One region of the Acetobacter sp. DmW_125128 genome, then DNA from elsewhere that is predicted to be linked to it. Evidence: predicted binding sites of a transcription regulator. Region 1 holds the regulator's gene; the other holds the start of a gene.
The links. Region 1 encodes LexA, which represses DNA repair genes until DNA is damaged. Its sites were predicted from a motif close to TGTTCTANNTANGTTC; they were not measured.

Region 1 (15,467 bases):
TCATGAACGTGCAGCAGGCCTTTACCTGATAATTTCATACCCAATGTGGTTGACAGAAAAGCCCAACAAGCGGCCACTAGCAACCGTAGGCAGATTTACCCTGCCCACCGTGTTCCGCCCGGAACCAAAAAAAAGAACACCGGCTTCTGCCCGCCAGAGGCCAGACAATAAAGGAACGGAAACACCAATGAGTGCCATTGTTGACATTATCGCACGTGAAATTCTGGACAGCCGCGGCAACCCAACGGTTGAAGTAGATGTGGAGCTGGCATCCGGCGCCAGAGGGCGTGCGGCTGTTCCTTCTGGTGCCTCAACCGGTGCGCATGAAGCCGTAGAACTGCGTGATGGTGACCCCAAGCGGTTTGGTGGCAAGGGTGTTCTCAAGGCTGTTGAGAACATTGAAAACGAAATCCTGCCCACGCTACAGGGTGCCGAATCGGCAGATCAGATTGATATCGACAACGCCATGATTGATCTGGATGGCACACCCAATAAAAGCCGTATGGGTGCGAACGCCATTCTGGGTGTATCTCTTGCCATTGCCAAAGCCACGGCAGCCGAACTGCATGTTCCGCTGTACCGCTACATTGGTGGCGTGTTTGCCCATGTTCTGCCCGTGCCGATGATGAACATTGTCAACGGTGGGGAGCATGCAGATAACCCCATTGATATTCAGGAATTCATGGTGCAGCCGGTGGGTGCGCCTACTGTGGCCGATGCCATCCGCTGGGGTTCGGAAATTTTTGCCCAGCTCAAAAAAGCCCTGAGCGCTGCTGGTTACAACACCAATGTTGGGGATGAAGGCGGCTTTGCGCCTGCCCTTAAATCTGCCGATGAAGCACTGGGCTTTATCACCCGCGCCGTAGAAGCCGCAGGCTACCGCCCCGGTGAGGACGTAACCTTTGCGTTGGACTGCGCAAGCACCGAATTTTTTAAAAACGGCAAATACAACCTGAAAGGCGAAGGCAAGGAATTCGATTCCGCTGGCATGGTGTCCTACCTGTCTGACCTTGTGAGCCGTTACCCGATTGTTTCCATCGAAGACGGCATGGCAGAAGATGACTGGGAAGGCTGGGCCCTACTCACGCAGGAACTGGGCAAAAAAGTCCAACTGGTTGGGGATGATCTGTTTGTAACCAACCCAGAACGCCTGCGCCGTGGCATTCAGGCTGGTGTTGCCAACTCCCTACTGGTGAAGGTTAACCAGATTGGTACGCTTACGGAAACGCTTGAAGCCGTGCAAATGGCCCAGCGCGCTGGTTACACTGCGGTTATGAGCCATCGTTCTGGTGAAACGGAAGATTCCACCATTGCGGATCTGGCTGTGGCTACAAATTGTGGACAGATCAAAACCGGCTCTCTTTCCCGTTCTGATCGGACAGCCAAATACAACCAGCTCATTCGTATTGAGCAGGAACTGGCAACTGCTGCACGCTATGCAGGCCGCACCATTTTGAAAAACGCATAAGCTACAGCGCTTTTGGCGCAACAGATTGCAAAAAAGCTGCCTCCCCACCCGGAGGTGGCTTTTTTCATGCCCTCATGCCTTGGCGCTGCCACACTTCATGGTTTAGACAGAAAGGAAGACCCAGAGGTGCAGGCTAAGCTGCACAGAACCAGAAAAAAGGCAGCGCCAGAGTGCAGATCGGTCGTTTCATTCGTCGCACAGTGCGGGCGGTTGTGCCCCCTTTGGTTTTTCTTGGCATTGCGGGCTATTTTGGCTGGAACGCAACGCAGGGCGATCATGGTATTCAGGCCTATAAGCAGCAATTAGGTCTGCTGGAACAAGCCAAGCAATCCAAACAGGATGCTATTGCTGAGCAAGCTGCATGGCACCGCCGCGTAAATGGCTTGCGTGAGCAATCTCTGGATACAGATATTCTGGATGAACGCGCCCGCGCCATGCTGAACATGGCAGACCGTAACGATATTGTTGTGCCTTACGATAGGCGAGACCCGCTGTTTTAAGCGCCTTCCCCTAATATCTGTGCTGGATACCGCATTTTTCTGGCACAATCAGGCATAAAAAAAACGGCGCTCTCGGGCGCCGTTTTTCGTATCCACATTCCGAAGAATGCAGATTATTTGATTTTAGCTTCGCGGAACACGACGTGCTTACGCGCAACCGGATCGTACTTCTTGAGTTCCATTTTGCCGGTGTGTGCACGAGCATTTTTCTTGGTCACGTAGAAGTAACCGGTGTCCGCCGTGGAGACGAGACGGATCTTGATAACGTTGGTCTTGGCCATGACTTCCTCAGCAGAGCATGATGTACGGAGCCGCATAAACGGCACCGACGGTGTTCAAGTGCCGGCAAAATGCGCATACAAGTGCAAAAGGTCAAGTATTCTTGCATCAAAGCGGTGCAACAGGCCCAAAAAGGAGGAATTTTTATGCTGGATGTGGCTGTTGCGCGCGCCCGAATTCTTGAAAACCTAAAAACATGCGGGCAGGAAATTGTGCCGCTTTCACACGCCTGTGGCCGGGTGCTGGCCCAGCCGGTGCATGCCCGCACTGCCAACCCACCGGTTTCTGTTTCCGCAATGGATGGATACGCAGCCAAAGCGGAAGATGCGCTGGAAGGCGCAGTTTTGCACATTGTGGACGAAGTGCCCGCTGGCCACCCATCCGCCGTTACCGTGCAGAAAGGAGAATGTGTGCGCTTATTTACCGGCGCGCAAATTCCCGCTGGCGCAGATACCGTTATCATTCAAGAAAACGTGCAGCGTGAAGGTGACCACGCCAAGCTGGCTGCTCCGGCGCGCCAAGGGCAGTATATTCGCCAGCAGGGGCAGGATTTTCAGAAAAATGACACGTTATTGCCAGCAGGGCGCAGACTCGGCCCGCGTGATATCGGGCTGGCGGCTGCGGGTGGGCATGTCTGGCTTACGGTTTCACGCCGCCCGCGCGTGGGTATTTTGGCCACGGGTGATGAAATTATCCTGCCCGGAGACCCAGCCCCTGCGGATGGCATTTTTAATTCCGCCTCCTTCATGGTGGCAGCGCTTCTGCAACAACAGGGCGCAGAAACAATTATGCTCCCCATTGCACGAGACAATATGGAAAGCCTGACAACCCAGTTCCGCCAAGCGGCCACGCTGGACATGCTGGTAAGCATTGGTGGTGCAAGCGTGGGAGATTACGATCTTGTCCGCCCTGCGCTGGCTGAAATTGGGTTGCAGCAGGATTTCTGGAAAATTGCCATGCGCCCGGGCAAACCGTTGATGTTTGGCCAGCTCGGCAACACACCCGTTATTGGTCTGCCCGGTAACCCAGTGGCTGCCATGGTGTGTTCCATCGTGTTTGTAACCCCTGCCCTGCACGCCCTTATGGGCCTACCCGTTGGCACCGAACTGCAAACAGAACCCGCCATTCTGGGCTGTGATGTAAAAGAAAACGATACCAGGCAGGATTTTTTACGCGCAACACTTGCGCCCTCCCCACAAGGCGCTGTACCTGTGGCCACACCTTTTTCCCGGCAGGATTCAGCCCAGCTGAATATTCTCAAGCAAAGCCAGGCTCTGGTCATTCGTGCTCCCTTTGCGCCAGCACAAAAAGCAGGCATGCCCTGCCAGATTATCCGCCTGCCCTGATCTCTCCCTTGACATAAAAAGAGAACTTATATAGAACAAGGCTAAGATTTTCTTTTCATTACGACAGCCGCTTTTGAGGTGCGATATGCTAACGCGCAAACAGCACAAACTTCTGCTTTTTATTGATTCGCACCTCAAACAGACAGGTTTTTCGCCTTCCTTTGATGAAATGCGTGAAGCCATGGGCCTGCGCTCCAAATCTGGTATTCATCGGCTGATTTCCGGGCTGGAAGAACGCGGTTTTTTGCGCCGTCACCACCATCGGGCACGGGCTTTGGAAGTTATTCAACTGCCAGAAATGCAAGAATTGCCACCCAATGTGGTGCGTGCCAGCTTTACCCGGCCTAAGGCTGAAACCGTAAGAATTCCGCTTTATGGGCGCATTGCAGCAGGCCTGCCCATAGAAGCCGTGCCAGATACCTCCCACGTTCTCACTGTTCCAACAGAAATGCTGGGTACGGGAGATTATTACGCGTTGGAAGTAGCTGGAGATTCCATGGTGGATGCTGGCATTCTGGATGGTGACAACGTAATTATCCGCCGCACGGATCAAGCCGAAAACGGGCAGATTGTGGTGGCGTTGATTGATGAGCACGAAGTGACGCTCAAACGTCTGCGCCGCAAGGGCAACATGATTGCGCTGGAACCTGCCAATTCCAGTTACGAAACCCGTATTGTTCCGGCTGAAAAACTGCGTATTCAGGGCTGCTTGGCTGGGCTTATCAGGCAGTATTAAGCAAAGTGCCTGCGTGGTAAAAAACTTCCCCCGTAGGCATCTGCTTTTCTATTCCGAGCAGATATCATCCCATTGCGGAAAAAGCTTTGCCAGTTCGGAAACCACAGCAGGCGTAATTTCCGCACAAAATGGTACTTCTGCCAAAATACGTACCTTACCTTTTTGCTCTATGGTCTCACGGTTTTCTGCATTAAGCGGGCCGCTTAACACTACACCGGCCACGGCAATCTGCCGTGTGCGTAAGGCTTCCAAACTCAACAAAGTATGATTGAGAGTGCCTAGCCCGCTACGCGCTACTAGCACGACGGGCAAGCCCCAACGCTGTGCCAGATCAATCATCATCAGCTCTGGCGTTGCAGGCACCATCAGGCCACCTGCGCCTTCTACAACCAATGGTTTGTCTGCTTCACCTTGAGGCAGCACCAGTTGGGCCGGATCAATCTGCACGCCTTCCGCACGTGCAGCAGCATCGGGGGAAAGTGATGCAAGAAAAGCCCCTGCGGGTTTGAAACAAGGCGCATCCCCCGCAAGATGCTTAACCGTAGGGGTATCCCCTTCTTCATCCGCCAAACCGCTTTGCAGGGGCTTCCAATAAGCGCCCTGCCAACGCTGCACCAAACAAGCAGACACAAGGGTTTTGCCTATGCCGGTATCCGTGCCCGTTACAAACACACCCTTACGTGGCGGTTTGCGAAAACAGGCATACCCAACCCGCCACGTAACGGTGCACCCTGCCTGCTGAAACCGCAAGGCAACACGGCGCAACTGAACTACGGATAATGGTACGGCCCCTTCACGTGGGGTAGATGCACCTGTTGCTTTCAGATGCCTTACAAAATCCATCCCATCTGCAAAAGCCTGCACAATATCCTGCTCAGCCCAACCGCCAGAAAACGCGGCCGGTCGCCAACTTTGTGCATCGGCCAATTCTGGATAAACCGGGGTTGCCGCCTGCCGCCCTTCCTGCTGGCAAGCCTGCTGCCATTCAGCAAATGTACCGTCCAATAATGTTGAAACCGCAAACACACCATCCGGAGCCAAAAGCCCTGCAAGGTTGCGCAAAACCTTTTCTGGTTCAGGCAGCCATTGCATAATCAGGTTGCCACAAATCACATCAAACGGGCCAGAAACATCCGGCGCGGCTGCGTCCATCTGATGGTAGGAAACAGCTTCTCCTAGCCGCATTTTAGCCCGCGCCAGCATATTCGGGGCAAAATCTGTGGCCAGAATTTCTGCTTCTGGCCAGCAAGCATGCAGATGCTCTGTCAGCAATCCTGTGCCACAACCAATTTCCAAAATACGCAGGGGACTTTTGCCCGCCATGCTGGTTTGTATGCGCTGGAACAATTCACGCGCCGCCACACGCTGAACCGTGGCAGCTTGATCATACTTTTCCGCAGCATCAAAACTTTTACAAATACGCGCGGCGCGGGTGGGTGTTTTCATGGTTGTTGTTCCATCCTGTTGCGCAGCATTTCCAAAAACCGAGCACACTCAACCGGGTGCGTTTGAGGAAGCAAATGGCCACCATTTTCTACCCATTTTATATGGACCGAAGCCCGAAAAGAAACCTCGGTCATACTGGGGGAAGCAATTTCATCCTGCCGCCCCGCCAATACATTTAATGGGTTTAATGGTAAATCTGCCCGTACATCTTCCGTGCGCAGAATATCCAACCCATATGCCAGTGCTTCTGGCTGGCAGCGTGCCGCCAAAACGGAAGATGCCCCACAACGCTGGCGAAAGTCATTCACCACAGCAGCAGGTTCGCGCCCCAAGCCACGTATCATGCGTTGCACAATACGCGGTGCCACACCTTCAGGAAAATCTTCTCGGCTGGCAAAACAGGCAAACGTGTTGATACCTGCAAACCTGCTTTCGGCTGGCCAAACGCCCTGCCTGCGTTGCAGCATCAGCCACATGAACCCAAGGGAATGGCCAATTCCCAATATGGGGTGCTGACTTTGGCGCAGATCATCCAACGTAACCGTTTTTTCTGCGCCAGTGGTTTGTGGTTTCAAAAAACCCAGATCCAGCGTTACGGCATCTGGCCAATTCAGTTGCATAAGCACAGGTTGCCAGAATTCCGGCCCAAACCCCCAGCCATGCACAAACACGGGTAAAAGCCGCGCCATTATGCCATGCCTTTGCTGGCGCGGATAAACGTATCAGCCAAAGCCTCCATTTGCGCCCATGTATGGTTGGCATGAAAAACCACCCGCAAACGGCAGCTCCCCGGTGGCACAGTAGGCGGGCGAATAGCCACAGCAAGAAAACCCGCCTCTGCCATTTTCTGGGCCAGAGTGCGTGCTTGTGCCTCCTGCCCTACCAGAATGGGTACAATCTGGGTGCTTGATGGCCCGGTATCCTGCCCGGCATCGTGCATTTTCTGGCGAAAGCTGGCGGCAAGTGCGCCAACATGAGCGCGGTGGGTATCCATTTGCGGCAGCAGATCAAGCGCTGCATCAACGGCCCCCAACACCAAAGGAGACGGCGCGGTGGAATAAATAAAACCGGAAGCTGCGTTATCCAACCATCTGCATAAGCCTTCAGATGCTGCAATAAACGCGCCCATACTGCCTAAGGCCTTGCTAAATGTGCCAACCACCACATCTGCCAGCCCGTTTGCCAGCCCGGCACCTTCTGGCCCCAGTATGCCGGTTGCGTGGGCTTCATCTACGCACAGTAGCGCATCGTATCTTTGGGCCACCTCATGCAACGCGGCAATATCCGCCACATCACCATCCATGCTGAACACGCTTTCTGTCAGCACAATGCGTAGGCCTGCCCCTTCGATTTTCTGAAGTTGGCTTTCAAGGTGCGCCACATCATTATGGCGGAACCGAATCGGGCGGACACCTGCTGCTGCACAACCATGATACAGGCTGGCATGAATAAGCTTATCCGCCAGAATAACGGCGGGAGCACCACATACCTGCGCAGAAAGCCGCGCCAAAGCTGGCACCAGCGAGGCATTGGCCTGCCAGCCAGAAGAAAACAAACGTGCCGCCTGCATATGCTTTAGCCGCGCCACGCGCTTTTCCAGCACACAAGCCTGGGAGGATGTACCCGTTACCAACCGGGAAGCACCACTGCCGCTGCCTTCTGCCTGTGCCCAAGCGGATGCGCGCTCACGCAACAAAGGGTGCATGCGCAGGCCCAGATAATCGTTGGACGAAAAATCTATGACCACAACGCCATCTGAACGCTTGAGCAGCGCACCACCCGCATATTGCCATTGCTGACAGGTGCGCAAACGCCCCTGAGCAGACAGATCCGCCAGCCCCTTCTGGAAAAGATTATCAAACCGCGTCATGTAACATGTGGTGCCGCAGCCTGAAGGGCGGGTCAATCATCTATGGGGAAACATTCCATGACAGAAGCTTCCGGCTCATCTTTATCTTCCATGCCGGAATGGTACACGCAGGGCCTGCCCCATATCTGGCTGCCTTATAGCCAGATGAAAACAGCCCCTGCGCCTCTTGCCGCCGCAAGCACGCATAACACGCGCATTACCCTGACAGATGGTCGGGAACTGGTGGATGGCGTGGCGGCATGGTGGACAGCCTGCCACGGCTATAATCACCCGCATATTCACCAAGCCGTCTGCCGGCAAATGGAAACCATGCCTCATGTAATGTTTGGCGGCATGGTGCATGAACCTGCCTTACGCTTGGCGAGCAGATTATGCGCCATGCTACCGGGAGACCTAGAGCGGGTGTTCTTTACGGATTCAGGTTCGGTTTCTGTAGAAGTCGCCATGAAAATGGCTATTCAGTACCGTTTGAACAAAGGGCAAACCAAACGCACCAAAATGCTGGCGTTCCGTGGCGGCTATCATGGAGACACACTGGCCACCATGTCTGTTTGCGATCCGGAAGAGGGTATGCACCATCTCTATGGCTCTGCCCTGATGGAGCACGTCATCTCTCCCCTGCCAGTAGATGCGGCCAGCACGGCCGTTTTTATGAATCTGTTGGCAAAGCACGCGCACGAACTGACCGCCATTATCACCGAGCCTTTGGTGCAAGGTGCTGGCGGTATGTTGTTTCATTCTCCACAAACACTGCGCACCTTACGCAAAGCTGCGGATGACCATGATGTTCTGCTGATTTTAGATGAAATCTTCACCGGCTTTGGCCGAACAGGCACCATGTTTGCCTGTGAACAGGCTGGTATTGTGCCCGATATTATTACGCTTTCAAAAGCGCTTACCGGGGGCACCATGGCCCTTGCCGCCACAGTAGCACGCCAACATGTGTTTGAGGCTTTCCTTTCTGATAACCCCGAACATGCGTTAATGCACGGCCCCACCTTTATGGCCAACCCACTGGCTTGCGCCTGTGCCAATGCCTCGCTTGATCTTTTTGAAACCGCGCCACGCCTTCAGCAAGTCCAAGCTATCAACGCGTTTCTCACTGAGGCGCTAGAACCCTGCCGCACGCTGCCCGGCGTAAAGGATGTGCGCACACTTGGGGCTATTGGTGTTGTAGAACTAGAAAAAATCAGCAACCCGGATGCATTGCGCCAACGTTTTATTGCTGAAGGCGTGTGGATACGCCCTTTCCGCAATATTGTTTACCTAACACCTGCTTTTACCATTGAAAAACAGGATTTACGCAAACTTACCAATGCTATTTATAAAGTATTGTCCTGAAAAATCGTAAGGTCAGGAAGATGAAGGTGCTGTGCGCGTCCATGCCGCCGCAGCATGTTCATCTTCTTCCCGCGCATCCACCCATGCGGTATGGCCATTGGCAAATTCTTCTTTTTTCCAAAACGGCGCGCCGGTTTTAAGCCGATCAATCAAGAACGATGTGGCCGAAAGCGCAGCACCCCGATGGGCCGCAGCCGCCCCAACCAGCACAATGGGTTCGCCCACTTCTAACCGACCAACCCTGTGTATAAGGGTGCACCCAAGCAGGCTAAAGCGCTGCATGGCCTCCTGCGCAAGTTGGTTGAGAATAGTTTCCGTCATGCCCGGATAATGTTCCAGTGTCAGGCTCAGCAAGCCATCTCCACCACGCACCTGCCCTACAAACAGGCCCATACCGCCAATGTGTTCGGAAAGGTTGGAAAGGCGCAAGGTTTCAGCCCCTATGTCAAAAGCTGCCTGCTGCACCAGAACACGGACAGACATAAGTATCAGCCGCCCGTCATGGGGGGGAAAAACGCCAGCTCATCACCCGGCTGCACGCAGGTATCAAACCCGCCCAGCTTTTGGTTGATGGCCACACGGATGCGAGGCGTCGCTGCAAACACCTCATCCAGCTTAGCATCGTGCAGGCGCAGTTCCTGCACCAAAGCCGCTACAGGCACACTATTGGATGGCAGAGTAACCTGCTGGCCTTCGCGCCCCAGTTGCTCACGCAGGGCGGCAAAATAAAGAATATTTACTGAGCCTGTCATGGCCTGCCTACTGCGGTTTGAGTTTTCAGCCGTTTCATCTGCCACGCTTCAACAGCGTAGCGGTTAATGATGTACGGTAGAACGGTTATCTTTGATGGTGCTAACGGATCCATCTGGCTGGATCAAGGTAATGGTACCATCATCATTTGGGATTTCAATGGGGGCCCCATTACCACGATGCGCCCCGTATTTGCTGGAAACATCTGGTTCTGCATCTGGCAGTTTACCTGCCGTGCCTCCCCCAATAACACCGTGGCGAATATCTTCTTTTTCGCCAATACTCATTTCCTCGCCATCAGGAAGCTGCGGGCCTGCGGCAGAGTCTCCGCCCAACACGGTGCCAGCACGGTCTTTTTCAACATCTTCCAGCGTAGGCAGCGGCGTTGGTGGGCCGGGCCACATATTACCGCCTTCTGGCAGGATGGGGACATCTACAGCAGACTGCCCCCTGATCCGCCGCATGTTTAAATCATCCCCGGTGGCTGCATTGGGGTTTTCACCCGGAAGCGTTGCTGTATCCGAGACAAACTTGTCAAAGCCTGCACATCCGCTCACGATCATACATAAACCTAGAAGAGCGGCTTTCCGCATGCCCTGACTCCGCAATCATCATCTTTCAACAGCAGGCGAATCATTCCCTGCCTGCGATTGCGGCCTTTTAGAACCGCACCTCATGCTAAATAACGGTTTATCCACCAGACACAAGGCGATGCAGCAAAATGAAGTTATTTTTCTGGAATAGATGCAACGTATTACTAAAATAGTAACAAAGTTTTTTACATTTCAACATGACGTAGGCCGGTTGTTAAATAATCCCAGCCGGTTATCAATGTAAGCACCGCAGAAATCCAAAGTAATACAGCACCAATAAGCGCAACTGGCAGCCACGGCATACCCAATAAAGCGCCTGTGCCATCCCCCGCCAGCAAAAAACCAATAGCTGTCATCTGGAAGCCGGTTTTCCACTTTGCCAAACGGGTTACAGGCAAGCGTGCGCGGCGTTCCGCCAGATATTCCCGCATGCCGGACACCAGAATTTCACGGCACAGAATAATAATGGCAGGCCATAAACCCTGATAAGGCAGGCGTGCAAAACCAGCCAGAACCATTAAACAAGCCCCAACCAGAAGCTTATCTGCAATGGAATCAAACATACGCCCGAAATCTGACATCTGATGGCGTGAACGTGCCAGCTTACCATCAAAATAATCGGTTATTCCCGCTAGAATAAACAGCAGACACGCCAAGGCATCTGTGCGCGGGCTCCCCCATGCAGCCAGAGTGACCACAATGGGTATGGCTACAATACGCGAGATTGTCAGGACATTCGGCAGATCTGTCAGCATTGCGAGATATAGTAACCTATTTCCTGCACTGCTGGAATGGCTTATGCCATCGCAAAGGTGTCAGATACCCAGAATTCTTCTGCAATGCTCATATGCCCATATTTATCCCGGTGTCCAATCCGGGTGAAAATGGCCGTAAATGGCGCGCGCTGTTTCCCGGCTGATACCATGAGCGGCTTCCAGTTCTGCCAAACCAGCCTGCTTGATGGCGCGCGCTGAACCAAATGTGTTTAACAACAGCTTTTTACGTGCAGGCCCAATACCGGGCACATCATCCAGTTCGGACTTCACCAGTGTTTTGGATCTACCAGACCTATGGGTGGTAATGGCAAAACGGTGGGCCTCATCGCGCAGCCGTTGCAAATAGTACAGTACGGGGTCTCTCAGATCGAGCTGGAAGGGTTCCTTATCCTCCGTATAGAACCACTCCTTCCCAGCATCGCGGTCCGGCCCTTTGGCAATACCTACAAGTTTTACACCCGTTACGCCCAGATCATCCAGCACACTGCGCACGGCAGAATATTGCCCTGCCCCACCATCAATCAGCAGAACATCTGGCCAGTTAGAGGTATCGCCCTCTTCTGCCTCTTTCAAAGCGCGGCCAAAGCGGCGTTCCAGCACTTCGCGCATCATGCCAAAATCATCCCCCGGCGTGACAGGACCTTTGATTTTGAACTTGCGATACGCCTTGCGGTTAAAGCCCTCCGGCCCGCCCACAATCATAACACCATAGGCGTGCGAGCCCTGAATATGGCTGTTATCGTACACTTCTATGCGTTCTGGCGGCGCATCCAGCCCCAGAACATCTGCCACGCCTTGTAGCAACTTGGCCTGCCCTGCGGTTTCCGCCAGCTTGCGGCTTAGTGCATCCCGCGCGTTGCTCACGGCATGGTCAAGCACCTGCTTTTTCTCGCCCCTTTGCGGCGCAAGAATTTCCACCTTGCGCCCCCGCCGAAGAGAGAGTGCCTCTGTCAGCAGCAAAGATTCCGGGAGTTCATAATTGACCAAAATCTGTGCTGGACAGGGTTTGTCATCGTAAAACTGCGCGATAAAGGCAGAAAGCACATCTGCGGGTGAGGCATCCTGCGTATGGGCGGGAAAGAATGAGCGGCTGCCATTATTACGCCCACCGCGAATGAAAAAGACCTGAATACAGGCGTGTCCGGCCTCCTGCCACAGGGCCAGCACATCTGCATCCTGAAGAGATGCGGGGTTGATTACGCTGGATTCCTGCATTTGCGCCAACGCACGAATACGATCGCGCAATACAGCAGCACGCTCAAAATCCAGCGCTTCTGCTGCCGCATTCATTTCCTGCCCCAAGGTTTCACGCAGCGCCGTATCCTTGCCAGAAAGGAACTCTCGCGCCTGTTCCACCAATTTGCCGTAAGCTTCCTGATCTATTCGATCCACACACGGGCCAGAGCAACGTTTGATTTGATAAAGCAGGCACGGCCGGGTGCGTGCGTTAAAAACCGCATCCGTGCAGGAGCGTAGCAGAAAAACGCGCTGGATCAGATTAAGGGTCTGATTAACCGCCCAAGCCGAAGCAAACGGCCCCCATAGGCTGGCCCCTTTAATGGCCTTGCCACGGTGTTTGGCAATTTGCGGAAACGCATGCGCATCTGTCAGCATCAGCCACGGATAGCTTTTGTCATCCCGCAGCAGAATGTTGAAGCGCGGCTTCATGCGCTTGATGTAGTTGGCCTCCAGCAACAGTGCTTCGGCTTCCGTATGGGTGGTAACAATTTCCATTGCTACCGTTTCGGAAACCATGCGCCGTAGCCGTTCGGGCAAGCGGTTAATGTGGGTGTAAGACGTTACCCGCTTTTTAAGCGCCAACGCCTTGCCAACGTACAACACTTCCCCCTTAGCGCCGAGCATACGATACACGCCGGGTGAAAGCGGCATGGTTTTAAGTGCATGCCGAATGGCCTCTACCCCCTTTACAGCAGGGGCTGCTTGTTCCTGCGCCACAGGCAGGGTATCTGAAGGGGAAGAATCAGCTGTCATCATACGCTCTTGGTCGAAAGGGAAATTTCATCCACCGTTTTTGTGGATAACTCTGTGGAACAGCTGGGGCTGACTCATCATAAACCGCAGAAAGTCAGCCCTTTCAACAGATTGCACAGTTTTTGGTCATTCCCGCCAACTCACTGATTTCAAAAGATTTAATGTGTTGCGGTTTTTTGACACCCTATGATTTTTGAACTTTTTGTTGAAAATACGCGATGTCAAGACAGGAAGTGGACAATTTTTGCAGTTTTTTGTTCTCATACAATCCTGCTTTGTTCTGCCGCCTGTTCTGCCTTTTCCAACACGCGCAGGAAGTTTTCACCCCAGAAAGCCGCAATTTCACTTTTGTCATAACCTCGGCGCATCAACTCGGCAGTTATGTTCACGCCCTGCGTGGCGTTCTGCCAGTCTTCCAACGCGCCACCGCCATCGAAATCTGAGGAAATACCGACGTACTCTGGCCCAAGCCTGCGCACAACGTAATCAATATGATCCACCAGATCAGCCACAAAGCCTTGCCGTTTACCTTCCTCCGGCTTGGTCTTCAAAAACGCGGGCATGGCCGTAATCTGGATAACGCCACCACTTTCCTTGAGCGCATCCAACTGCTCATCATCCAGATTGCGCGGATGATCGCACAGCGTGCGCACACAGGAATGACTTGCCACAATAGGCGTGGTTGAAACCTGCACCGCCTGAAGCATGGTTTGCTTGGAGGAATGAGAAACATCCACCACAATGCCAAGGCGGTTCATTTCTGCAATTGCTTCACGCCCAAGAGCAGAAAGGCCGTTGTGGCGCTGTGGTGCATCCCCAAGGCTGGGGCGATGAATAGCCGCATCTGCCAACGCGTTATGTCCGTTATGGGTGAGCGTAACATAACGCACCCCCTTGGCCCGAAACTGCTTGAGCAATGCGGAGTCATCCCCCATGCCGTAGCCATTTTCCACAGCAGGAACAACAACCAGCACACCTTCATCAAACGCGGCGCGCATATCTGCCACAGCGGAACATACACGTGCGCTTATACCATTATGGGTGCCCTGCATGCGGCCTATGGCATCCAGCATAGCCAAGCACTGCGCTTGCGCCTGTGCGTGCCCTTCCCGATCTATGGCGGCTTGGGCAATGTACGCCACAAAGCATCCGGCAGACATGCCGCCCTTTTGCATTTTAGGCAGATCCACCCGTCTATCTGCCGTATTCTCAAACGCATCATTCCGATCGGGCCACGGAATATCAATATGGCTATCCAGAGTGAACAAGGCGCGATGCAGCGCAACTGCATCCGGAGAAACGGAAGAAGATTGGGTTGTCATAATCTAGAAAATGGCCCTGTTACATGAAATTACAAGGGAACAGCCGGGTTCCATCTGCCCTAGTTATGCGCCTGTTTTTGCTTGCCCTGCAAACTGCAATCCGTCATGCCACCGCACATGCGATTAGTAACATGGAACATCAATTCCCTCCGCCTGCGCCTGCCTCTGCTTGAAAAGCTGGTGCAGCACCTCGCCCCAGATGTTGTGTGCCTACAGGAAACCAAGGTGCCAGACCCTCTGTTTCCCGAAGACGGCGTGAAGGCTCTGGGGTTTAAGCACCTGCATTACCGGGGCATGAAAGGCTATAACGGCGTTGCCATTCTTTCTCGCCACCCGTTAAGGCCTGTCACGCAAACCCCAATATGGTACGGTAAGGAAGATTGCCGCCACGTAGCCGCAACCGTATGCACGCCAGAAGGCGAAGTGGAATTGCACGACTTTTACATTCCCGCAGGTGGGGATGAGCCAGACCCAGAAACCAACCCAAAATTCGCCCACAAACTGGCTTTTGTAGAAGAAGTGACAGAGTGGTTTCAGTCTCGCCCCCTTAACCGCACGGTATTGGTGGGAGACTTCAATATCGCGCCGCTTGAGCATGATGTATGGAGCCACAAGCAGCTTCTTAAAATTGTCAGCCACACCCCGCCGGAAACAGAACGCCTTAACCGCTGGCTACAAACCGGCTTTGTGGATGCCATGCGCCACTTTGTCCCGCCGGAAGAAAAACTTTATACGTGGTGGTCTTACCGTAACCGGGACTGGAAAAAATCTAACCGTGGCCGCCGTTTGGACCACGTATGGATGACGCCTGACCTCCTACCCAACCTGCATGGCATGACGGTTGTGCGTGAAGCACGAGATTGGGAAGGCCCTTCCGACCATGTGCCCGTTGTGGTGGATTTCAGCCTTTCGGACTAACGCCTGATTTGAGGCGCTTGTGAGAAAAAGCGCCTCAAATATGCGCCTGAATGCTTAGTAACGGTACTGCCACAGCAGCCCGACACTACTGCCCGGATCGTTTTCCGGGGTGGTAAAGCCTGTTACGGTG
Region 2 (15,467 bases), on a different contig from region 1:
CTCCCTCTTCAGGGCATGACCAACATGAAAAAATGCGGCTTCCGGAGACCGAAAGCCGCGTCATGACCATAGAGAATAATAGAGTGTTCAGAACGTTATCATGAGTTGTCGAGGTCGGTCTCCAGCATCTGATGCAGAGACTTCGCCCGTCCCATCCACGGTTGCGGCCGGATTTCCTTCAGCCAGTCTACAAAACTCGGGATAAAGCCGAAATCTTCGCGCATATGCTGCTCACCGATCAGCCGGACGGGCACGACCCTGCCCGTTGAAAGCGTAAGGGTGACACCAAATATCCGCTCCGCGAGGTAGATCCCTTCAGCATGATGCCGCAAGGCCCTGTGACGGAAGTCTGCCGATATCCGCTTGGACTCGTCGAAGAAGTCATGAATTGGCAGGAAATCGTCTACCGTTCCACCCCACTGCCGCACGGAAGAGAGGGCATGATGATAACTATGCGCCATGGTCGGCCTCCTCTGTCCAGCTATGTTCGTAATATTCCGAGGACGTATAGCGCTCGTTGAATTCAAGCGTGACGGTTCGCTCAGGCACGTCAAAAATGATATCGCCATATGCGCCATCATTATTTTCCCAGCCGCCATGCGTCTGTGCAAGGGCGTCGTAACAGACATTCTCGATCGCATCGTTGAGGGAGCCGGACACCTGGGTAACGTCAGCATCGGGCCATGACGTGGTCTTCATGGCAATTTCGCGCTGAAGAATGTCGGCCTGGTCTTCGGGCGTGACAGTGATATCCTCTATTTGGCCGCTGTCCCCCTCGCCATTAAAGGAGACCTTGACCTGGGTGATGCCGTGAAGGGCGAGTGTGGCGAATACAATCCGCCGGTTCTGCACCGCCGCATCTCTCTGCGCTGCTTCGTGACGTTGCCAGCGCAGCGTATAGTCAACCGGGGCAGCTTCAGGGGTGGCGGGGACGCCTGATGTTTCTGACATGACAAGCTCCATCGGATCATACAGTTGGAAGAAAGGGCGGGCCGTGACTCCGCGAACCTCGGGATCACGGCCCTGAGTGGTTGGGAAATGGTTATTCAGCGGCGATCTCGGCGTTCAGGAAGGCCGGCAGTTCCACGTCTTCCGCTGTGTGGTTCTGTTCCTCGTCAGGCGCGGCATGCTCAGGCAGCCCCGCACGCAGTGCTTCGGGCAACCAGCCGAAACCTTCGAGCAGCCGTTCCGCCTCACGGGCCATATCCGCTTTCTTGAGATGCGCGATCAGCCCCGCCGCCTGTTCACCGCGTGCTTCGCGCACGGCGTCCAGAATATGCGGCTTGGTCACGCGACCGAGATAGTTTTCGACCGTCGGCTGCCAGCCCGCCTCGACCGGATCAAGGCGCAGGGCCGATGCCAGCCGGTTGCTGCGGGCCAGTCGGCGCTCAATCGCGCGCGGAGAAACTGACCCGTGCGGATTGACCTTCTCGAACAGGGCATTCACCCCGAAAGAGAGGCAGTGCGCGAGAAGGGCCGAACGACTGGTCTCATCCAGCCGATCCAGCCACGCCCAGAGTTCGTCCTCGTCCTGCGGGAGATCCTGCTTCCATCCTTCGTGCCGCGCGCGCAGGGCATGGGCCGCCAGACTGCTGCCCAGATCGGGCGCCTGGATCGGGAACCCGACAACGCGCACCCCGCCTTCGAGGCAGGCACCGCTGCGATCGTCGCGGAACAGGCTGAGGCAGAGCGTGTGCAGGAATTCGGTCAGCGCCACATCAGGGTTGCTGGCAAACGCGTCCCGCAGGGCCAGCGTCCGCCATGCGGTCAGTTCGGAGAGCAGGCGATCCGGGATGGGGCGGCGGAGATCATCCTCGTCTTCGGCGTCGTCGGACGCGATGTGCTGTCCTGTCGCATCGGTGGTCGCGTTGTCAGCATGGTCTTCGGGAGCGTCGCCGTCTTCCAGGGCTGCCGCAGGATCGTGCGCGTCGGAGAGGTTTTCATCTTCAAGGTCTTCCGGATGGGCGAACCCGCGCTCGATCAGCAGCGTGCCGTCACTGTCGAGGCTGACGAAGGCCCCACCCCGCACGATGTCGCCCGGATCGAAAATTGCGGGACGGGTTTCAAGGGCTTCGATGGCCTGTTCAATCTCGCCAAGGCGATGATCGATTTCGTCGGGCAGTTCCTCGGCCTCGGCGTATTCGGCTTCTATGGTTTCCTGCTCCGCACGCAGGACGGCCAGACGTGCGGTCTCTTCCTCGGACAGCAGCGCCAGCGTCCCGTCGATCTCGATCAGGTGGCGGGTGTGCCCCCAGGGGAACGACAGGGCTGTCTCGACCCATTTCCAGCCTTCGGCCCTGACCTGCTCGGTGGCGGCCTGTAGTTTCTCCATCACGAGGCGGTCGAGAATGACAGGATCCTGCAGCCAGCCTCCATCATCGGCTTCGAACAGGTCGCGCATGACGTGACCGCCTGCCGCGACATAGGCGTCCAGACCGACAAACCGCGCACGAGCATCCGACGCCCTGACTGCCTTTTCCGTCAGCATCCGGCGAATGACGTAAGGTTCGCGATTATGGCTCTGGGCGACGATTTCCCAGACCTGCTCCTGACGCGCCGCGTCATCGCTGATGGAAAACGCCATGAGTTGCTCAAGCCGCATGCCGTCCTGTTCGTAGACGTCCAGCAGCTTTTCGGAGACGCTCATCAGGCGTAGACGCTGCTTGACGACCGTGACCGGCACGAAGAACGCCGCCGCGATTTCCTCCTCGGACATGCCTTTTTCGAGCATGTCGCGGAAGGCCCGGAACTGATCCAGCGGATGCAGGGCCACGCGCTGGACGTTTTCGGCGAGAGAATCATCCTCGGCGAGTATGGACGATCCTGCCTCGCGCACGACGCAGGGCACCGGGGCGGTCTTGTTCAGCTTCTTCTGCTTCACCAGCAGTTCGAGCGCGCGAAAACGTCGCCCGCCAGCCGGGACTTCGTAGGTGCCGGTCTCGGCCCCGCTGTCGTCGAGGACGGGGCGGACATTCAGGCTCTGCAACAGCCCGCGGCGCTCGATATCCTTGGCCAGTTCATCGATCGAAAGACCGGACTTCACACGCCGGACATTGGCTTGGGACAGGACCAGCTTGTTGAACGGAATGTCACGCGAGGAACTGAGCGCGATTTTGGAAACGGCGGTTGCCATGGCGAAAAACTCCATGACGGGCGGACAGGAGACTCTCTCCTACCCTCTCAACCCGTCACGGAATTCCCAACTTCACTTTCCCTCTTCATAGCCGCTTCGAGGTGCACGGCTTTCCCCATGAGGAAAGAACGGGCACGGATGTAGCCATGCGTAAAATCGCTTAGTGATCAACGGGAACATAGCCCGGCAGCTTTTCCATGTTATCGATCCAGCGCCGTAATGACGGGTAAGGATCAAGGGCGATGTCGCCCTCCGGCGCCAGTGCGAGATACGGATAGGCGGCACAATCCGCGATAGTGGGTCGGTCTGCTGACAGCCATTTCTGGGTGCTCAGATGCTGGTCAATGACCTTGAGCGTTCGCTGGCTGTTACGTACGGCATCGTCGTAACGCAGGGGATAGTCGAACAATTTCACAAGCCGTGCGTCTGCCGGACCATGCTGGATTTCATTGACGCTCACCGACAGCCACTCGATGACGGCTGCCCGGGTTGCCGGATCTGCCGGCCACCAGTCTGTCTTGCCGTATTTTTCCGCCAGATAGACGAGAATGGCCTGAGAATCCCAGATCACGGTCTCTCCGTCCTGCAGGACCGGTACCTGCTGCCAGGGGTTGAGGGCGGTGAACGCGGCTGTTTTATGTGCTCCTGCCACAAGGTCGACATCCTGAATGTCAAGTTCAATGCCCGTCAGCGCTGCGAACAGCCGAACCTTGTAGCAGTTTCCCGATGGGGGACAGTTGTAGAGTATTGGTAATGTCATAACCGGTCGTTCCTTGGTTTCTTCCGCCGGAGCAGATCACCTGTCCCCGGCGCATCAAGTTTGGAGACAAAACGAAATCAATGATCGACGCAAGGAGTGACCGGTCGGTACAATTCTGTTAACGCGCAATTCACCCCGCCATTCCCTGGCGTCGGGCGGTTGGAAAGGTGTTTTGCGCTGGGCGTATCCACCTCCTGCCTATTTCCCTACAGTGGACAACCGAAGCCGTTCACCGCGAGACCATAGGTCCAGGTGTTCTATTTGGCAGGCCACCCGACATAGGAGGCCGCCCAGTGCAAAAAGCGTTTCCACACGCCACTGACCACGGTAGCCAAAATGGGTGTCAAGGAAAAGCCTGAAGGTGCTTCTAATGGAAATTCCGTGACCTGAAACTGAGCCTGTCGAGACCCGAACTGGCCGGATCGTCGTCCCCTCCCCGCGCTCCGACCTGACGGAGCAATCCGGACAGATCGGTGAGTTCCAGCGTCACCAGATGCACGACATCCCCCTCGCGCTGGACGCGCCCCCTGGCGGCCACCATGCTGGCCGAGAGGATGATCGATCGGTATTTCTCGAAGATGTCGGGCCAGATGACCAGATTGGCGATGCCGGTCTCGTCCTCCAGCGTGATGAAACACACCCCCTCGCCGGATCCGGGCCGCTGGCGCACCAGCACCAGTCCGGCCGCTTCGACCCGTTTACCGTCACGCAGCACCATGGCCGTGCCGCAGGGCACGATCCGGCGTTGCCGCAGATCCTCCCGCAGGAACGACACGGGGTGGGCGCGCAAACTCAGCCCAAGATGGTTGTAATCGCCCACCACCTCGGCGCCGTCGGTCATCGGGACCAGCGCCATCGCCGGCTCGTCGGTTTCGCGGGACTGCGCAGCCGCGGCGAAGAGCGGCAGCGGTTCGTCATGCAGGCCCTTGATCGCCCACAGCGCCTCGCGCCGTGCCAGCCCGAACGCCGGCCGGAAAGCGTCGGCCTCTGCCAGACGCACCAGCGCTTCCTGCGGCACCCCGGCCCGACGCCACAGATCGTCGATCGAGGCGAACGGCCGCCGTAGCCGCGCCGCCACGAGCGCCGCCGCATGGGCGTTGGCCAGCCCCTTGACCAGGCTCATCCCCAGCCGCACCGCGAAACAGCCGCGATCGTCATCCTCGCCTTCAAGAGTGCTGTCCCAGCGGGAAGAATTTATACAGACCGGTCTGACCTCAATGCCGTGGTCCCGGGCATCGCGCACCAGTTGCGCGGGCGCGTAGAAACCCATCGGCTGGGAATTCAGAAGCGAGGCCAGAAACACGTCCGGATGGGTGCATTTCATCCAGGACGACGAATAGGCGAGAATGGCGAAACTGGCCGCATGGCTTTCCGGAAAACCGTAGGAGCCGAAACCTTCGAGCTGCTGGTAAATGCGCTGCGCGAACTCTTCCGGATAGCCCTTGCGCGTCATGCCTTCGAGCAGACGGGTCTGGAAATGGGACACGGTGCCGGTGTTCTTGAACGTCGCCATTGCCCGACGCAGCCCGTCCGCCTCGGCGGCGGTGAAGTCCGCGCAGACCATGGCGACCTGCATCACCTGCTCCTGAAACAGCGGTACGCCGAGTGTGCGCTTGAGCACCTCCTCCAGTTCCGGTGTCGGATAATCCGGCTCTTCCAGCCCCTCCCTGCGCCGTAGATACGGATGGACCATATCTCCTTGTATCGGGCCGGGTCTCACGATTGCGACCTCGATCACCAGATCATAATAGGTACGCGGCTTGAGGCGCGGCAGCATCGACATCTGCGCGCGGGATTCGATCTGGAACACGCCGATGGTGTCCGCCTTGCGGATCATGGCGTAGGTCCGGGGGTCTTCGGCCGGGATGGTCTGAAGCGTGAAATGCTGGCCCTTGTGCGCAGCGAGCAGGTCCAGCCCTTTTTTCATGCAGGTCAGCATGCCGAGCGCCAGGATATCGACCTTCATGAATTTCAGGGCGTCGATATCATCCTTGTCCCATTCAATGATCTGGCGCTGATCCATCGCCGCCGGCTCGATGGGCACCAGCTCGTCCAGCCGGTCGCGGGTCAGCACGAACCCGCCGGGATGCTGCGAGAGATGGCGCGGTACACCGATCAGACAGCGCGCGAGGTCCAGCGTCAGGCGGATGCACCGGTCGGTCAGATCGATCCCGGTCTCGGCAAATTTCTCTGCTTCGACATGCCGCGACCAGCCCCAGATCTGTTTGCTCAACAGAGCAATCACGTCCTCCGGTAGCCCCATCACCTTGCCGACGTCGCGCAACGCGCCCTTGGCGCGGTAGCGGATCACCACGGCGGTCAGCGCCGCGCGGTCGCGACCGTAATGATCGTAGACCCACTGGATGATCTCCTCGCGTCGAGCATGCTCGAAATCCACGTCGATATCCGGTGGTTCGCCCCGTTCCTCGGAAATGAACCGCTCGAACAGGAGCGTGGTGCGCGATGGGTCGATGGCGGTGATGCCGAGCACGAAGCACACGGCGGAATTGGCCGCCGAGCCCCGTCCCTGGCAGAGAATGTCCCGTCGCCGCGCTTCACGAACGATGGAATGCACCGTCAGGAAATACGGCGCGTATTGCATGCGCCCGATGAGCGTGAGTTCATGGCGCAAAATCGTCTCGACGTCCGGCGGGATTATGCCGCCATAGGTCTCCCGCGCCCCCTGCCATGTCAGGTCCTCCAGCGCCTGTTGCGGGGTCTGGCCCGGAATCTCGATCTCGTCGGGATACTGATAGGCCAGATCGTCCAGAGAGAACCGGCAACGTTCGACGATCTCCATCGTGCGGTCGATCGCCTCAGGATACCGCGCAAACAGCCGCGCCATCTCCGGCGGTGGTTTCAGGTAGCGGTCGGCGTGACGCTCCCGGGCAAAGCCTGCGTGCTCGATGGTGGTGTTGTGCCTGATGCAGGTGACGACGTCCTGCAGGATGCGGCGATCATGGGTATGGAACAGCACGTCGTTGGTGACGACAGTCTTCACGCGCTGGGCGTGGGCGAGATTGGCCAGGTCGTAAAGCCGCATCTGGTCGTTGGGGCGGCGGCGCAGGGTGAGCGCCATATAGGCGCGGTCACCGAACGCCTCCCGCAACCGCCGCAGATGCGCCGCACACTCCTCGTCGGCGACATCCGGCACCAGCACGGCGAGCAGTCCTTCGCCCCATTCCACCAGATCACGCCAGAGCAGGCGGCACTTCCCCTTCCCCGCCCGGGCCTTGCCGAGCGTCAGCAGGCGGCACAGCTTGCCATACGCGACCCGGTCGGTCGGATAGACCAGCACGGGCGGCGCGTCCTCCAAATCGAGGCGACAGCCGACAACCAGGCGCACCCCGAATTCCTTTGCGGCAAGATGCGCCTGAACGATGCCGGCAAGCGTGTTCCTGTCGGTAACACCGAGGGCCGTGATCCCGAGCGCCTTCGCCTGCCCGAACAGTTCACCGGGCGACGACGCGCCGCGCAGAAAGGAGAAATAGCTCGTGACCTGAAGTTCGGCGTAGCGCGGTGCCGAAGCGCTCATGCGAAGAGCCCATGCAGGAACCAACGTTGCGATCCGGTCTCGCCGTGTTCGCCGTCACCGGCGCGGAACAGCCAGAATCGCTCGCCAGACGTATCCTCGACGCGGAAATAATCCCGCGCCGTGGTCAGCTCCGCATCACCTTTCCACCATTCTCCGAATATTCTCTCCGGCCCGTCTGCGCATTTCACCTTGTGGCGCAGGCCTCGCCAGACGAAAAATACCGGAGGATGGTCGGGTAGCATGGCCATGGTCTCGATCGGCTCGGGTCGCGGCAACAGACGGGTCGGTCGCGGCCAGCCTTCGGGCCAGGTCGTATCCTGAATTGGCGCAAGCGGCGGTACTCGCTGAACTGAACGCTCGGGAACATCGCTTTCCACTGGCACAACGCGGTAAAGCGCCCCGCTGCCCAGCCGGTTGGCCAGTGTATCGACCAGTCCGGACAGATCGGCCTCCGGTTCTTCAATCAGGGATGAGACCTGCTGGCGCCGCTCCACTGGTTCGGCCAGCATGGCAATCAGTTCCATACGCTCGATGCCAAACCCGGGTTCGATGGTCTCAATCTGGTCAGACAGAAGACGCAGCAGATGCTTCGGATCGCGGACGGGCCGAGCCAGCGCGAGACGCACCGCCTGCACGGCGTTGTCGACACGATGCAGCAGGAGATCCAGTCGCCGTGCACCGAGGCCGCGTTCTTCGAGGCCGATGCAGAGCGGCGGCACCAGTTTGCCTATATAGCGCGCGATGGTTTCGGCGGCGGCAATTGGCTCGGCGAAGTTGCGCGACACCGCGACGGGATCGACCGGACGGATCGGCAGGATGGGTTCCTCCACCCTGCCATAGGCCTGATCCAGCCTTCGTGTGATTTCCGGACCGAAGCGCAGCACCAGCGGGGCGCGAGGCGCGTTCTCGAGATCGCGGACCCGAGTCAGGCCGAGGTCGGCCATTCCGGCAACGACGTTGGTCGGGAGGCGGAGAGCAGCGATCGGCATATCCGCCAGAGTAGCGACGTGCTCTCCGGGTGGAACGACAATCGCCGTGCCCGGCGTGGTGCGCGTGACAGCATAGGCTGCTCCGAGCGTATCAGCGACGGCGGCTCTCGCCGTGATACCGGATCCGTTCAGGCGACGAACAATGTCACGTAACATTGTGGCCTCACCGCCCAGGAGATGATCGGCTCCGGTGGTGTCGAGAACCAGCCCGTCCGCCGACTTGCCGGACGCATCGACCGCCACGATGGGACTGACCCGCTGCTGCAGCCACAGCGCCAGCCGTTCCAGCGCCGCACGGTCCGCTTCGGGCTGACCGTCCTGAACCGCCAGGCCCGGAATCAGCGCCTGCGCTTTGGCAACTGGCATTCCGATCACCACCCCGCTTTTACGGGCAGCGCGGTCGGCGGCCAGCACGACGCGACGACTGCCCTCGCGCCCCGCGAGGACCAGTGGCTGTTCAGGCGGAGGCGCGGCGTCGCCCTGCTCGCGGCGGAGCCGGTCGGTGGCCCAGAACGGAAGCCAGATCACCGTGGTTCGCCTCGGCTCCTGCTGTTTTGTCCGGACTTCCGGCAATCCGCAATCCTGCCTGTCCATTTCGTACCTCCACCTCGAAGTCGGCGCTTTCGCCGGATCGTGTCCGGATCAGTTCCAGCAACCAGCGGCTCTCCCCTACCCCCTGAACCGGCAGCGGCGCCGATGGCAGAAGCGAGACCCGCCAGCGTGTGGTGCTCGCCGTCGGCTGCCCGAAATCAGCGGCATCCCTCTGTCGTCTCCACCGTCGGAGGGCGAGACCGATGCCGCCACCGCTTTCAGCCGCGAGTTGCAACCGGCGCGAAGCCGTCATGGTCAGGCGACCGACTTCGGCGACCACCGCGCCCAGGCCCGGATGACGCAGTCCTTCCTCGAAACAGGCCAGCACGTCACGATCGGTGCCACTCTCGACAAAAAGCACCCGCGAGGGTGGAAGGCCAACCTGCTGAAGTGCGGGAGTAAACAGATCGGCAACTGTCACAATCCATAACACCTGACCTTGTGTACGTGCGGCGATACCGGCAGCAAAACGGGCGGCGGCAGCGGCGTTGAGGGCGTCGTTGCCGCCTCCAGCGATCTCATGCAGGGCTCCGAGAGTCAGCCCTCCACCGGGAAGTCTCCGGTCGATCTCCGCTAACCCAAAGGGCAGTGTGGCACGCTTGCGACTGGTCTGTCCTTCGAGACGACTGATCGCGGCCCGCAGCGTCTCCAGACCGGGTTTTTTATGGGTTTCAGCAGTCATGTCACGGCTCGGCGTCCCTTATGCAGGCAAATTTCCTGATTATATGTTCCTGATTTGTTCCAATCATGCTACGCAAGTCAATGCAAATTCGCTCTGTATCCGGCATGCTGGTTAGCGATGTTCGATCAGTATCGTTGATGAAAGTGCGCTAAGGAATTGAATCCAGAACCTTCTCCTGCTTCGGGCAGCGATGATTATCTGTCCCGTCTGAATGAGGCCCAGCGACAGGCTGTCACGCACGGGACCGGAGTCTCGACAGGCGGGGCGGATTCATCCCCGCTGCTGGTCATCGCCGGGGCTGGTTCGGGCAAGACCAACACACTGGCCCATCGGGTCGCGCATCTGATCGCCTCAGGGGCTGATCCGCGCCGCATCCTGTTGCTGACCTTCTCGCGCCGCGCCAGTGTGGAGATGACGCGGCGGGTAGAACGCATCTGCAAAACCGTGCTGGGCGACAAGGCCGGACCTCTCGCTGACGCGCTGGCCTGGTCTGGGACGTTCCACTCCATCGGTGCGCGGCTGCTGCGGGAGTATGCCCAGCAGATCGGCATGGATCCGGCGTTTTCGATCCATGACCGCGAAGATTCCGCTGACCTGATGAATCTGATCCGCCATGATCTGGAATTTTCCAAAACCGAGAAGCGGTTCCCCGGCAAGGGCACGTGCCTTGCCATCTATTCCCGTGTGGTGAATTCAGGCGCGCCGCTCGCCGATGTATTGCTGAAGCACTATCCGTGGTGCGCGGGCTGGGAAGCCCAGTTGAAACAGCTTTTCGCCGGTTATGTCACGGCGAAACAGGAGCAGAGCGTGCTGGATTATGACGATCTGCTGCTGTGCTGGGCGCAAATGGTCAGCAACCCGGTTCTGGCCGCAGATATCGGCGGCAAATGGGATCATGTGCTGGTCGATGAGTATCAGGACACCAACCGGCTGCAGGCGGAGATGCTGCTGGGCATGAAGCCCGATGGCCGAGGCCTGACGGTGGTGGGTGATGACGCGCAGAGCATCTATGCCTTCCGGGCGGCGACCGTGCGCAACATTCTGGATTTTCCAGTGTCTTTCGATTCCCCGGCGCGCATCGTGACGTTGGATAGGAACTATCGTTCCACGAAACCCATTCTGGATGCCGCCAATGCGGTGATCGGCGAGGCGACGGAGCGGTTCACCAAGGATCTGTGGACCGAGCGGGCTTCGGAGGAAAAGCCACGACTGGTCACTATCTGGGATGACACGGCGCAGGCCAACTACATTGCCGATCGAGTGCTGGAAGAGCGTGAGGCCGGAACACCAATGAAGCAGCAGGCTGTGCTGTTCCGGGCTTCGCACCATAGCGGCACGCTGGAGGTGGAACTGACCCGGCGCAATATTCCGTTCGTGAAATTCGGTGGCCTGAAGTTTCTCGACAGTGCGCATGTGAAAGATATGCTGGCGCTATTGCGTTTTGCCCAGAACCCACGCGACCGCATCGCGGGCTTTCGGGTATTGCAGCTTCTGCCGGGCGTGGGGCCGGGTTCAGCCCGGCGCGTGCTGGATACGATGGGCGAGAATGCCCATCCCTTCGAGGCGTTGAAGGATGTCAAAGCGCCACAGCGGAGTGGTGAGGTCTGGGCGGGTTTCGTGAATATGCTGACCGCTCTCGGCAGCCATCAGGTCGGCTGGCCGGGCGAGATTGCAGCCGCGCGGTACTGGTATGAGCCACATCTGGAGCGGCTGCACGAGGACGCCTCCACCCGTCTGGCCGATCTGGTGCAGCTTGAGCAGATTGCCGGAGGGTACCCGTCACGCGAGAAATTCCTGACCGAACTGACGCTGGACCCGCCGGATGCCACGTCCGATCAGGCTGGCGTGCCGTTGCTGGATGAAGACTATCTGATCCTCTCGACCATTCATTCCGCCAAGGGGCAGGAGTGGAAGAATGTGTTCCTCATGAACGTAGTCGATGGCTGCATTCCGTCTGATCTGGCGACGGGCGAGCAGGACGATATCGAGGAGGAACGCCGCCTGCTCTATGTGGCCATGACGAGGGCGAAAGACAGTCTCGATATCATGGTGCCGCAGCGTTTCTATGTGCATGGCCAGCACAGCCGGGGCGACCGACATGTCTATGCTTCACGTACACGCTTCATCGACCGGGACATGCTGCCATTGTTCGAAGCCGTGTCATGGCCTGTCGTGAAACCGGAAGAGCAGGCAAGGCAGGAGGCGGTGAAGTCGGTGCGGATCGATATGGCAGCCAGATTACGCGGCATGTGGTCGTAAGGGAGCAGGCGGATGTGCAATCTCTATTCCATGACTTCCAACCCGCAGGCGATCCGCGAGATCGCGAAAGTTCTTGAGGATCGCACGGGCAATCTCCAGCCGCTGCCGGAGATCTACCCGAATACGATGGCGCCGATTGTGAGGAACGGGGAAGGCGGTCGTGAACTGCTCATGGCCCGCTGGGGTATGCCGACTCCCCCCGGTTACCTGAAAGGCCATAAGGTGGATCGCGGTGTGACCAATATCCGCAATCCGGGATCTGCATGGTGGAAGCGCTGGGAAGGGGTGGAGCACCGCTGTTTGGTTCCGCTGACAGCGTTCTCGGAACCCGAGCGTTTGCCTGATGGGAAATCACAGCCTGTGTGGTTTGCCCGCAGCGACGGAGAGCCGCTGGCTTTCTTTGCCGGTATCTGGTGCCGATGGACATCCGTGCGGAAACTGGCTGATGGAGAGACAACGGATGACCTGTTTGGATTTCTGACCACCGAGGCAAACCGGGAAGTTGGAGCCATCCATCCGAAAGCCATGCCGGTGATTCTGACGCAGCCGGATGAGCTGGATGTGTGGATGAATGCGCCAGCAGAGGAGGCGCTGGGGCTTCAACGGCCTCTGTCAGATGGGCGTTTGGCCCGTCGTGAACCACCCTACCTCGTGGAAAATGGAAGCTAAAATGGGATCATACTTCTTGCATTTTTCATCCCGGATATAAGTAGAAAAGACGAGTGCAACAAAAATCCCAAGTATGCTGATCTCTCATCAATCAGAGTTAATCGTGTGGTGATCTCCATATCGTTGGGCTCATACTTCCCGAACGTGCGAGACATCGCCGCCATTGGTCGGCGGTGCAGAGGCCTGCCGGAAAGACGAACACACCAGACCCAAAGCAATCGCTACAATGCCTGTAGCGTGCCAGAGATGCAGACGTTCGTGAAGAAACAACGTCGAGAGTATGACTCCAAAGGCCGGGATCAGATGAATGCTCAGGCCTGCACGTTCCGCACCAAAAAATCTGACAGCGCGCATGTAGAGTAAATAGGCCAGAACGGACGGAAAAATGCCCACATATAAGGCAGCTGCGGCAAATGAAATCGTCCAATGAGCAGATGTCGCACTTATCGGAGCGATGAACCAGAGCGGCAACAGGAGGCAGACGCCGATCGTGATATGAGCACCCAGCACACCCAACCGGTCGAGGTCTGCCGGCAGGCGACGGATCCAGAGCGTGTAAAACGCAAAGCAAGCCATCGCAGCAAGGACAACAGCATCTCCCGGCACGAGCGCGAGGGCGCTCCATTGTGACCATTGGCCGTGCAGAACCAGCGTGAACACGCCCAACAACGAAAGTATCAGACCAGCGCCCTGAGCGAGTGTAAGTCGCTGCCGGTAAAAGATCGCACCGAAGAAAACAATCATGAGTGGTATCAGCGCGTTCATCAGAAGGGCGTTGCTCGCCGTGGTCGTTCGTACACCAACATAGATCAGGGCATTGAAGCCGACGATCCCTGTAAGCGCCGTCCCGAGCATAAGCCAGCGATGCTGCCAATAACGAGGAGCATCACGGCGCATGATAGGGAGCGCAAACGGCGACAGGCAGACAAAAGCAACGACCCAGCGGACGGTCAACAGGGTCAGGGGTGCGGTCAGATCGCGAACCGCACGGCTGACGATAAAATTTCCGGCCCAGAACAGCGGTGGCAATCCAAGTGACGCATACGCCATAACACGCTCTACGATGCGTGGAGTACGAATGCGGTTTGCGGTCATACGTCGTGGCTCGACGATACGATCCCAATATCAGGTCCCTCCACCCAACCGAGCGACAGAGCCTTCCTGCGTCGGATCACCTCTCGAATACGCACATCAAACGAACGCCCTGCACCGCTCCACGAAACAGACGCCTCACCCGTCAGATGCAGAAGATCACCGTTGTCGAAATTGATGAAGAGAAGACCAGCCCGAGGATTTTCCAGAAAGTTTCCAAACGTGTTGAAATAACGATTACCTGGGTAATCCGGAACAGTCAGGACATCACCGTTGAGCTGCACAAAACCTGATGGTCCGCCGCGATGCGAGACATCCATGCCGCCGTGGACGACAGACGATGCGCAGGAGGCGATGAAGAATGTGCTGGCGGTCATGATGACGTCGCGCGCCTCAGCGTCTGGTGCCGGATATCTCTCCACGGCACCGGGTAATCGAAGCAGCGATCGTGGCTCACGTGGGCGGATATATTTTGGACAGTTTCCGAAACTCTGCAGAACGCGCATCCGGATGCCGTCCGCGTCGTTCGCCAGAACGGTGCCGTTGGCGCGGTTGCGTCGGCGTGTCGCAAACTCGATCCCGAGGATCGCGATCGGGCGTTCCGGCGCCAGCGCTTCAGCCACAGGATCTCCTGATAGGGGATGCCAGGCGAGATGAAGTGTTATCTCGTCAGGACTTGAGAGAAAGCCGGGCACGCCGGTAGCAAGCGTTGCAACCGGCCAGCCGTCGGGAGAAAGGGCACCCAGCACGACATAAGGCAGCGATGCAAAGAACGTGCGATGCTGCTCTGTCATGAAGGAGCGAATGAAAGTGCTCGAAGGTGCGGCCACGCCAGCCAGTGCCTGCGCACGCCGTTCGCCCTCGTGAAATGCGGTCGCCGTGTTATCCATCGTCGTGATCCGTCATGTCGGAACTGAATGAGGCAAACATGCCACGTAGCATCTCCGAGCAACAATACAGAACGGTCCGTTTATTGGCTATTCACTTTCAGGGTTTTTCGCCTTCCTCCTTCCGTTTCTTGAGGAACACACGATCACGTTCGATGAACCGGGCCACCATAATTGGAACCAGACGGGCCGGGTTCTTGCCGACATTGGTGTCGTCGCCATTCTCCTCCGCGAGAAAACGGGCATACAGAAGAAGGTCACGATGAATGTCCGCGGGAAAGGCAATCGTCATCCGGACAGGACGACTGTCGGGAATTGCGGTGATACGAAGCTTATCCATTGCGATGTTCTCCTTTCGCAACATAAGGTTTGAGTATCAGGTCGCGCCCCAGCAGAAGCGTGAACGGCAGACCGGGACGGTCGGTGAGGGTTGGCTGAATATCGAGTGAGCGGTCGACCAGCCGGTATCCCACCTGAGAGAACCCGTTGCTGGCGCCACTGCGAATGGCCTGGGCGAGATTGTTCTCGCTCTGGCTCGTGCCAGCTTCCGACCCGACGCTGAGCAGCGTGGTCACCAGTGCGGCTTTGAACAACTGGCCCCAGTGGTTGTTCACCTCGTCCGACAGGCCGGACTGGCCGATCGCGTCGGCGCCGGGCAGTTTCTCCAGCACGAGGCTTTCGCCGTCCGGGAAAATCAGCCGGGTCCAGATGATCTGGGTGCGTTGCTGCCCGAAGGAAATGCCGCTGTTATAGGCACCGAACAGCGTACTGCCCTGCGGGATCAGGAGATAGCGCCCTGTCGGGCTGTCATAGACGTTCTGGGTGACGTGCCCGACGATCTGGCCCGGAAGATCGGAACTGATCTTCGTG

Region 2: a site for LexA is predicted at 9,735-9,750, ahead of FKW19_RS04220 (ImuA family protein). Genes of this name have one in related genera too.

Annotation. Positions count from the first base shown of each region.
Region 1 covers NZ_VHOP01000018.1:113,316-128,782, forward strand. Annotated here, with positions in the region: gene FKW19_RS07250 (DUF3429 domain-containing protein) at 1-4, opposite strand, end outside; gene eno (phosphopyruvate hydratase) at 188-1,468, shown strand; gene FKW19_RS07260 (septum formation initiator family protein) at 1,639-1,968, shown strand; gene rpmG (50S ribosomal protein L33) at 2,082-2,249, opposite strand; gene glp (gephyrin-like molybdotransferase Glp) at 2,319-3,593, shown strand; gene lexA (transcriptional repressor LexA) at 3,679-4,329, shown strand; gene bioD (dethiobiotin synthase) at 4,378-5,775, opposite strand; gene FKW19_RS07285 (alpha/beta fold hydrolase) at 5,772-6,464, opposite strand; gene FKW19_RS07290 (8-amino-7-oxononanoate synthase) at 6,464-7,645, opposite strand; gene FKW19_RS07295 (adenosylmethionine--8-amino-7-oxononanoate transaminase) at 7,688-8,986, shown strand; gene FKW19_RS07300 (molybdenum cofactor biosynthesis protein MoaE) at 8,999-9,469, opposite strand; gene moaD (molybdopterin converting factor subunit 1) at 9,475-9,738, opposite strand; gene FKW19_RS07310 (hypothetical protein) at 9,802-10,329, opposite strand; gene pgsA (CDP-diacylglycerol--glycerol-3-phosphate 3-phosphatidyltransferase) at 10,515-11,084, opposite strand; gene uvrC (excinuclease ABC subunit UvrC) at 11,187-13,100, opposite strand; gene FKW19_RS07325 (dipeptidase) at 13,358-14,419, opposite strand; gene FKW19_RS07330 (exodeoxyribonuclease III) at 14,525-15,337, shown strand; gene FKW19_RS07335 (translocation/assembly module TamB domain-containing protein) at 15,392-15,467, opposite strand, start outside.
Region 2 covers NZ_VHOP01000010.1:22,810-38,276, forward strand. Annotated here, with positions in the region: gene FKW19_RS04190 (DUF6915 family protein) at 99-461, opposite strand; gene FKW19_RS04195 (DUF6878 family protein) at 451-951, opposite strand; gene FKW19_RS04200 (ParB/RepB/Spo0J family partition protein) at 1,043-3,133, opposite strand; gene FKW19_RS04205 (glutathione S-transferase family protein) at 3,294-3,893, opposite strand; gene FKW19_RS04210 (error-prone DNA polymerase) at 4,261-7,428, opposite strand; gene FKW19_RS04215 (DUF6504 family protein) at 7,425-8,945, opposite strand; gene FKW19_RS04220 (ImuA family protein) at 8,875-9,690, opposite strand; gene FKW19_RS04225 (ATP-dependent helicase) at 9,847-11,949, shown strand; gene FKW19_RS04230 (SOS response-associated peptidase) at 11,962-12,618, shown strand; gene FKW19_RS04235 (DMT family transporter) at 12,748-13,713, opposite strand; gene FKW19_RS04240 (pyridoxamine 5'-phosphate oxidase family protein) at 13,710-14,600, opposite strand; gene FKW19_RS04245 (DUF2274 domain-containing protein) at 14,698-14,937, opposite strand; gene FKW19_RS04250 (TrbI/VirB10 family protein) at 14,930-15,467, opposite strand, start outside.